Regions from separate parts of the Arthrobacter sp. SRS-W-1-2016 genome, predicted to be linked through region 2. Evidence: predicted binding sites of a transcription regulator. Region 2 holds the regulator's gene; the other holds the start of a gene.
What was found. The regulator LexA, encoded in region 2, represses DNA repair genes until DNA is damaged. The targets are predictions, from matches to a motif close to TCGAACANNTGTTCGA.
Positions count from the first base shown of each region.

Region 1: ruvA (Holliday junction branch migration protein RuvA) is a predicted target of LexA. The motif match lies at 1,990-2,005, and genes of this name have one in related genera.

Region 1 is NZ_MTPV01000078.1:6,015-10,286, forward strand. It holds gene pdxT (pyridoxal 5'-phosphate synthase glutaminase subunit PdxT) at 1-582, shown strand, start outside; gene BMF89_RS20910 (YebC/PmpR family DNA-binding transcriptional regulator) at 586-1,341, shown strand; gene ruvC (crossover junction endodeoxyribonuclease RuvC) at 1,386-1,964, shown strand; gene ruvA (Holliday junction branch migration protein RuvA) at 2,068-2,712, shown strand; gene ruvB (Holliday junction branch migration DNA helicase RuvB) at 2,705-3,781, shown strand; gene yajC (preprotein translocase subunit YajC) at 3,972-4,272, shown strand, end outside.
Region 2 is NZ_MTPV01000014.1:43,325-47,596, reverse strand. It holds gene BMF89_RS03360 (ATP-dependent DNA helicase) at 1-1,990, shown strand, start outside; gene lexA (transcriptional repressor LexA) at 2,035-2,784, opposite strand; gene BMF89_RS03350 (LysM peptidoglycan-binding domain-containing protein) at 3,143-3,502, shown strand; gene BMF89_RS03345 (histidinol-phosphate transaminase) at 3,594-4,272, shown strand, end outside.

The sequences.
Region 1 (4,272 bases), on a different contig from region 2:
GGCGTCGGCATCCGGCGTCCGGCGGAACTCGACGACATTGACGGCCTCATCATTCCCGGCGGCGAGTCCACCACCATCGACAAGCTGGCGCGGATCTTCGAACTCGCGGATCCGATCCGTAAGCAGATCGCGTCCGGGCTGCCGGTCTATGGGTCCTGCGCCGGAATGATCCTCCTGGCAGACGACATCGCCGATCCCGCCACGGACCTCGCCGGGAATCCGCAGCAGACTTTCGGCGGGTTGGACATCACGGTCCGCCGCAACGCGTTCGGCCGGCAGCGTGAGTCTTTCGAAACCGACCTTGACTTCAAGGGCCTCGAGTTCAGCGCCGGCGAGTCCGGAGTCGACCCCGTCCATGCCGTCTTCATCCGGGGGCCATGGGTGGAGCGCGTCGGTCCGGGCGTCGAAATCCTTGCCCAGGTGGAACCGGGAAAAGCCAGCCACACGGACACTTTGCACGGGTTGGCTAGAATTGTTGCAGTGCGCTCAGGTCGGTTGCTGGCCACCTCCTTCCACCCGGAAGTGACTGGGGAGAAGCGCGTGCATGAATTGTTTATTCGAATGATCAGAGGGGAAGTTTAAAGCATGTCAGGCCACTCCAAATGGGCGACGACCAAGCACAAGAAGGCCATCCTCGATAGCCGCCGGGCCAAGTCGTTCGCCAAACTGATCAAGAACATCGAAGTAGCGGCCCGCATGGGCGGACCGGACCTTGCCGGCAACCCGAGCCTGGAACTAGCCGTAACCAAAGCCAAGAAGACGTCGGTCCCCGCTGACAACATCGACCGCGCCATCAAGCGCGGAGCCGGGCTCACCGGCGAAGTGGTCGACTACACGGAAATCATGTACGAAGCCCGCGGCCCGCAGGGTTCAGCCCTCCTGATCGAGTGCCTCACGGACAACAAGAACCGTGCCGCCTCCGAGGTCCGGCTGGCCATCTCCCGCAACGGCGGCACCATCGCCGACCCCGGCTCCGTGAGCTACCTCTTCACCCGCAAGGGCGTCGTCAACCTGCCCAAGAACGGTCTCAGCGAAGACGACATCCTGATGGCCGTGCTCGACGCAGGCGCCGAGGAAGTCAAGGACAGCGGCGACAACTGGGAAATCCACTCGGAACCCACCGATCTGCAGGCCATCCGCGAAGCCCTCAAGGAAGCCGGCATCGAATACGAGACGGACGAAGCTGAATTCGTCCCGTCCATGCAGGTACCGCTTGACCTCGACGGTGCCAAGAAGTTCATGAAGCTCGTCGACGCCCTCGAGGATCTCGACGACGTGCAGAACGTCTACACCAACGCGGACATGAGCGAGGAAGTCCAGGCTGCGCTCGAAGCCGAGTAATGCTTTTTGCGACATAGCCTGACAACCAACAGGGAGGCCCGGACTTGACTCTTCGCGTACTAGGAGTCGATCCGGGCCTCACCCGTTGCGGCATCGGAGTGGTCGACGTCGAACGGAACAGGCGCGCCACCATGGTGGCCGTCTGCGTCGTGGGAACCTCCCCGGAACAATCATTGGACCAGCGCCTGCTGGTCATCGCCAAGGCCATCGACGAATGGCTGGACCTGTACAAGCCAGACGTTCTTGCGGTCGAACGGGTCTTCTCCCAGTTGAACGTCAGCACTGTCATGGGCGTGGCCCAGGCGTCCGGGGTGGTCATCGCGGCGGCAGCGCGGCGCGGCATCCCGGTGGCGCTCCACACGCCGTCGGAAGTCAAAGCCGCCGTCACGGGAAGCGGCACCTCCAACAAGGAGGCGGTGACCAAGCTCATCACCAAGATCCTGCGCCTGGACGCCCCGCCCCGTCCGGCCGACGCCGCGGACGCGCTGGCCCTCGCCGTCACGCACGCGTGGCGGGCCGGGAGCGGCGCCGCCGTTGCCACCACCGGACCGGGGAGCAGCGCGCTCACGCCGGCCCAGCGGGCATGGGCGGAAGCCGAAGCGAAAGCGCGCCGCGCCCGGTAATTGTCGGCGGCCCTTGCTAGGGTATTCGTAGATATGTTCGGATAGCCCCCGCGTGTTGGATGCAAGCGCAGCATGCACGGGGCAGTACTTCAGGAGCCGGGTCTTGATCAGTTTTCTCCGCGGAACCGTGGCACACGTCAGTCTCTCCACGGCCGTCATCGATCTCAACGGTGCCGGAATGAGCGTCTACGCCACGCCCCAAACCCTCAGCCACCTGCATGTCGGCGAGGAAGCGAAGCTGTTCACTTCGTTGATCGTCCGGGAGGACTCCCTGACGCTCTTTGGTTTCTCGAACGACGACGAACGGGAAGTTTTCGATGTCCTGCTCAGTGTGAGCGGTGTGGGACCGCGGCTGGCCCTCGCAGTCCTCGCCGTCCATGAGCCCGAGGCGATCCGCGTCGCCGCCCATTCCGGTGACGCCAAGTCATTCACCAAGGTGCCAGGCATCGGGCCGAAGGTGGCCGGCCGGATCGTCCTCGAGCTTGCGGGCAAGCTCGTACCCCACGGCACCGCTCCGGGGGCTGCCCCCGCCGTCGCTGCCCAGTCCGTGTGGAAGCCGCAGGTGGTAGCTGCCATGACGAGCCTCGGCTGGTCGGAAAAGGACGCCGCCGGGAGCATCGACAAGGCCATGGCCGATTCCCCGGAACTCGCCGACGCCGGCAACGTCGCCCAGATCCTGCGAGCAACCCTTCGCTGGCTTGGGCAGGACGGCGCCCGAGCCGGAAACCGGGTAGGCAGCCGTGGCTGAGCAATCCCTCGTTACCGGGGGAGAGGAACCCGAAGAGCGCATCATCGAGGCAGCGCTGCGCCCGAAGAACCTCCACGACTTCGTAGGCCAGCACCGCGTCCGCAAGCAACTCTCGCTCGTGCTGGAAGCCTCGAGGATGCGCGGCCGCAGCGCGGACCACGTCCTGCTGTCGGGCCCTCCGGGGCTCGGGAAGACCACGCTCTCCATGATCATCGCCGCCGAGATGAACGCTCCCTTGCGTATCAGCAGCGGGCCGGCCATCCAGCATGCCGGAGACCTCGCGGCCATCCTCTCTTCGCTTTCGGAGGGTGAAGTCCTCTTCCTCGATGAAATCCACCGGATGTCCCGGCCCGCAGAGGAAATGCTCTACATGGCCATGGAGGACTTCCGGGTGGACATCGTGGTGGGCAAGGGCGCCGGCGCCACTGCCATTCCGCTTGAGTTGCCGCCCTTCACCCTCGTCGGGGCCACCACGAGGGCCGGATTGCTGCCTGGACCGCTGCGTGACCGCTTTGGTTTCACAGGGCATCTGGAGTTCTATTCCGTGGCGGAGCTCGAACTGGTGCTGCGCCGCTCGGCCGGACTGCTGGATCTCAAGGTCAATTCCGCCGGCTTCAGCGAGATCGCGGGCCGTTCCCGCGGAACTCCGCGCATCGCCAACCGGCTGCTGCGCCGCGTCCGGGACTGGGCTTTGGTTCACGGCATCGAACAGATCGATGCGCGTGCAGCATCCGCGGCGTTGGACATGTACGAGGTGGACCAGCGTGGATTGGACCGCTTGGACCGTGCCGTGCTGGAAGCCCTGATCCTCAAGTTCAACGGTGGTCCCGTGGGGCTCTCCACCCTTGCAATCGCCGTCGGGGAAGAGCCGGAGACTGTGGAAACGGTCGCTGAGCCGTACCTGGTGCGCGAAGGCCTATTGGGCCGGACGCCGCGCGGCCGGATCGCCATGGCGTCAGCATGGACGCACCTTGGATATGCGGTGCCGGCAGGAGTGTTCGGGCAGGATCCCCTCGCGCTGTTCGAGGACAGCGAAAACGGCGCTGAAAGCATCGACACCGGCCGATAGCACGATCCATTCAGCTTAACCCTCTAGACTGGTATGACACTCGGCACGTTCGAGTCCTTGGTTCTGTGCCCGCCCGTCGGAGCATTGTGCGGCCACGCGGGCGAAAGCTCCACGGCCGCCGGATCCACCGGGCAGACATGGCCGTGAAACCAAAAACGTAAGTAAAGAACGGAACTTCCCTGTGGATCCAATGACAATCCTGCTGTTTGCCATGCTCGGCGTCTTCATCTTCATGATGTTCCGCCGCAACAAGAAGACGCAGCAACAGCAGGCCAAGCTGCAATCCCAGTTCGCCCCCGGCGTTGAGGTCATGACCAGTTTCGGCCTGTTCGGCCGAATTGTCGCGATGGACGACGCTGAGAACAAGGTTGTCCTTGAGCTGTCACCGGGCAACCTCGCCACGGTGCACCGCCAGGCCGTTACCAAAATCATTGAGCCTGTCGAGGAAACCCCGGTGGACGTCCCGGACGACGCGTCGTCGCTGACGGCCG
Region 2 (4,272 bases):
CGTGGCCGGCATGGGCGGGCAAAACCGCACGGGCCAGCACCAGATGGCCAGGCAGGTGGCGCGGGCGATCGAGACCGGCGAACATCTCCTGGTCCAGGCGGGCACGGGCACGGGCAAGTCCCTCGCGTACCTGATTCCGCTCATTGCGCACGCGATGGAAAGCAACAAGCCCACGCTGGTGTCCACGGCTACCCTTGCCCTGCAGACGCAGATCGTGGGCCGGGACCTGCCCCGCCTCCTGGAAACCATCAATCCGGAGCTGGAACGTCCGGTCAGCATCGCCCTGGTTAAGGGCCGGGCCAACTATGTGTGCCGGCACAAGCTGGAGGGCGGTTTCCCGAGCGAGGAGCCCGCCGAGGGGCAGTTGTTCTCCCTCGGCGAGGACACCAGCGTCCCGCATCTCGCCGCAGCCATCGGCGGGCCGGCCTCGCAGCTCGGCAAGGAAGTCCTGCGGCTGCGCGAGTGGGCCGGGAAGACCACCACAGGGGACCGCGACGAACTCATGCCGGGTGTGACAGACCGGGCCTGGCGCCAAGTATCGGTCACGTCGATGGAATGCCTCGGCGCGCAGAAGTGTCCGATGGCGGAGGAGTGCTTCAGTGAGCTGTCCCGCCACCGTGCCGCGGAGTCCGACGTCGTGGTCACCAACCATGCGATGCTCGCCGTCAGCGCCTTCGAAGGCTTGGCCGTGCTGCCCGAGTACGACGTCGTAGTGGTCGACGAGGCCCACGAGCTCCAGGACCGGGTGACCGGTGCCGTGTCCGGACAGCTGTCGGTGGCGATGATCCATGCCGCGGCCTCGAGCGCCCGCAAACATACAGCCATCACCGTGGACGCGCTGAACGCCGCAGCCGACCGCCTGGAACTCGCGATCATCGGTGCGCCGTCCGGCCTCCTGCCCAACGGGCTCAATGATGAACAGCTGGATTGCGTGGACCAGCTCCGGGAAGCGTGCCGTGCGGCGCTTTCCGATTCGAAGGGGGATTCGTCCAACGCGGTCGACGGCGGACGCCAGCTCGCGCGCTCACGGCTCATGCTGATCCTTGAGTTGTGCGAACGGCTGCTCTCCGCCCGGGAAAACCGGGAAGTCGTGTGGTTGTCCCGGAACAGCACCTTCGATCCGCAGCAGGGCTACACGGCGCCTGACGAGGATTCGCCGGCGCTCATCAACATCGCGCCGCTCAGCGTTGCCGGACGCCTCCGGGAAGGTCTCTTCGCAGGCCATACCGTGGTCCTGACCTCCGCCACCTTGGCCATTGGCTCTGCCTTCGAGGCCACCGCCGGCGGGCTTGGCCTGACTGGCCAAGGCGCCCCGAGCTGGACCGGCGTGGATGTCGGCTCGCCGTTTGACTATCCGAAGCAAGGCATGCTGTACGTCGCCAAGCACCTGCCCAAGCCCGGGCGCGGCACCTCGCCCGAGGCGCTCGACGAACTTGAAGAACTCATCAAAGCCTCCCACGGCGGAGCGTTGTGCCTCTTTTCGTCCCGCCGTGCAGCGGAGGACGCCGCGGACGCGATGCGGTCGCGCCTGGACGTGGACATCCTGTGCCAAGGCGAATCGACCATGGCCGCGTTGGTCAGGCAGTTTGCCGAGGAAGAGGACACGTGCCTGTTCGGCACCATGTCCCTCTGGCAGGGCGTCGACGTTCCTGGCGGTTCCTGCCGGCTCGTCGTCATCGACCGGATCCCGTTCCCTCGTCCGGACGATCCCCTGATGACGGCACGATCACGCGCGGTCGCGCAGGCCGGGGGCAACGGTTTCATGGCAGTGTCCGCGACGCACGCGGCCATCCGGCTGGCCCAGGGAGCAGGCCGCCTCATCCGCTCAACGGGGGACAAAGGCGTGGTGGCAGTACTGGATTCACGGCTTTCGACGGAACGCTACGGCAACTTCCTCCGGGCAGCTTTGCCGCCCTTCTGGCCCACGACGGACCGTTCAGTGGTGCGCGGTGCGCTCGAGCGGCTTTACGCCGAGTCGGCCAACGCTTAAAGCGGGCGCGTCCGGGCTCGGGCGCGTCCTAGAGTGGGCGCGTCCTAGAGTGAGCGCAGGACCGAGACGACCTTGCCCATGATGGTGGCATGGTCACCCAGGATAGGCTCGTACTGCGTGTTCTGGGGGAGCAGCCATGTGTGGCCGTCGCGCTGACGGAAGGTCTTGACGGTGGCTTCGTCGTCCAGGAGCGCGGCCACGATGTCGCCGTTGAGTGCGTCGTTCTGCCGCCGTACCACCACCCAGTCGCCATCGCAGATAGCGGCGTCGATCATGGAATCACCGGCGACCTTCAGCATGAAGAGCTCGCCATGGCCAACCAGCTGGCGGGGCAGCGGGAGGACATCTTCAACGGTCTGGTCGGCCAGGATGGGTCCACCGGCAGCAATGCGCCCCACGAGGGGAACCATGGCCGTGTCGCTGGCACTCGCGAGCTCCGTGACGGCCAGGCCGCCCGCGCTCCGGAGTTTCGCCGGAGCCTCGACGCCGGGAATGACCGAGCCTCCGTCCAAGGTCAATGGCATGAGGACTTCCATCGCCCGCGGACGCTTGGGATCGCGACGGAGATAGCCGAGCTTCTCAAGTTGTGACAACTGGTGCGTGACACTGGACAGGCTGGCCAAGCCAACCGTGTCCCCGATTTCGCGCATCGACGGCGGATAGCCATGATCGTTCACTGAACGCTGGATGGTCTCCAGGATTTTCTTCTGGCGGACGGTCAGGCTCTTGGGGGCCTTCTGTGGCTGCTGGCTCCGCGATGAGGCCGACCCGCTGCCAGTGGCTTTCGCTGCCATGTTTGCCAACGCCTTCCGTTCCGCCCGTCCGCCGCTGAGGCGCTTGCCGGGACTGTCGGCCTGAAATGTCAGACCCTCCTGTTGCACTGATTCAGTGCTCGTTCCTTCACTCAAACGTAGGGCAGGCACAGGCGTTTATCAAACATTTGTTCTAGCGAGTCTCGACATCGTTCGTTGATAAGTGCTAAAAATGTCTTAGCAAGGTTCGAATATGTGTTCTATAAAAGTGCTGCGAGATCCGGGTGTTCGTTCGAAGACATGGACGAACAATCGGCTTGCAACGCACTGACTGAAGGCAAGAATTGGCAGCCGCACCCAGAGATTCCGGAATGCGGCATTGTTCAGAAGGGCTCAGCTCATGTCCGCAATCACCATCACCCACACCCCAGGCCGCAGTGCGGCACCGGGCAGGCTTCGCCTGACACGCCGGGGCCGTATGGTCTTCTTCGGCCTCCCGGCAATGCTCGTGGTTGCAGCGCTGCTCAGCCTGGCGGGATTCCTGAATTCACCGGCCAAGGCTGCTGACTCCGCCGCCGAGCTACAGCCCACGTCCAGCACGAGTGTCACGGTTCAAATGGGCGAATCTTTGTGGGGGATTGCAGGGAAGGCGGCGCCTTCCCGGGATCCTCGCGATGTCGTAGCCGAGATTATCCAGCTGAACAACCTGCAGGACGGACGCATCGTACCGGGCCAGCAACTGTTCATTCCTGCCACCTGAGGGCACTTTCGTCCCGGGTGGCAGCCCGCCTGAACGGGCGCAGGGCCGTCACAGTTTCAGGGCATCCGCCGTGGCACCTTAAACTGTCATGGTGAGTGAGCAGCTTGAGCGACTTGACCGACTTCCCCTACGGACCAACCTCCGCGGCCTGAGCCCGTATGGCGCGCCGCAGCTTGATGTCCCGATTTTGCTCAACGTCAACGAGAATACGCATGGCGTTCCGGCCGATGTCCAGGCGGCCATCACCGAAGCGGTGGCGGCAGCCGCGACCGGACTGAACCGCTATCCGGACCGTGAGTTCACTGAACTGCGCGAGGCCTTGGCGGAATACCTTGGCCACGACCTCGCTGCCGAGAATATCTGGGCGGCCAACGGTTCCAATGAAGTGCTACAGCAGATCCTCCAGGTTTTCGGTGGCCCCGGACGGTCCGCGCTCGGGTTCCCTCCCACGTACTCCATGTACCCCCTGCTGGCCAGCGGCACCGACACCGCCTACATTGCGGGTGTTCGCGGCGATGACTACGGACTCGATGCAGCCTCGGCCGCCGCGCAGGTGCGCGAACTCAAACCGAACGTCGTGTTCCTTTGCTCGCCGAACAACCCCACCGGCACGGGACTTGGCCTGGATGTTGTCGAAGCCGTGTACGAGGCAGGCGAAGCAAGCCAGACAGTCGTGATCGTGGACGAGGCCTACCACGAGTTCGCCCACGATAATACGCCAAGCGCGCTGACGCTCCTCCCTGGCCGGGAGCGCCTGATCGTCTCCCGGA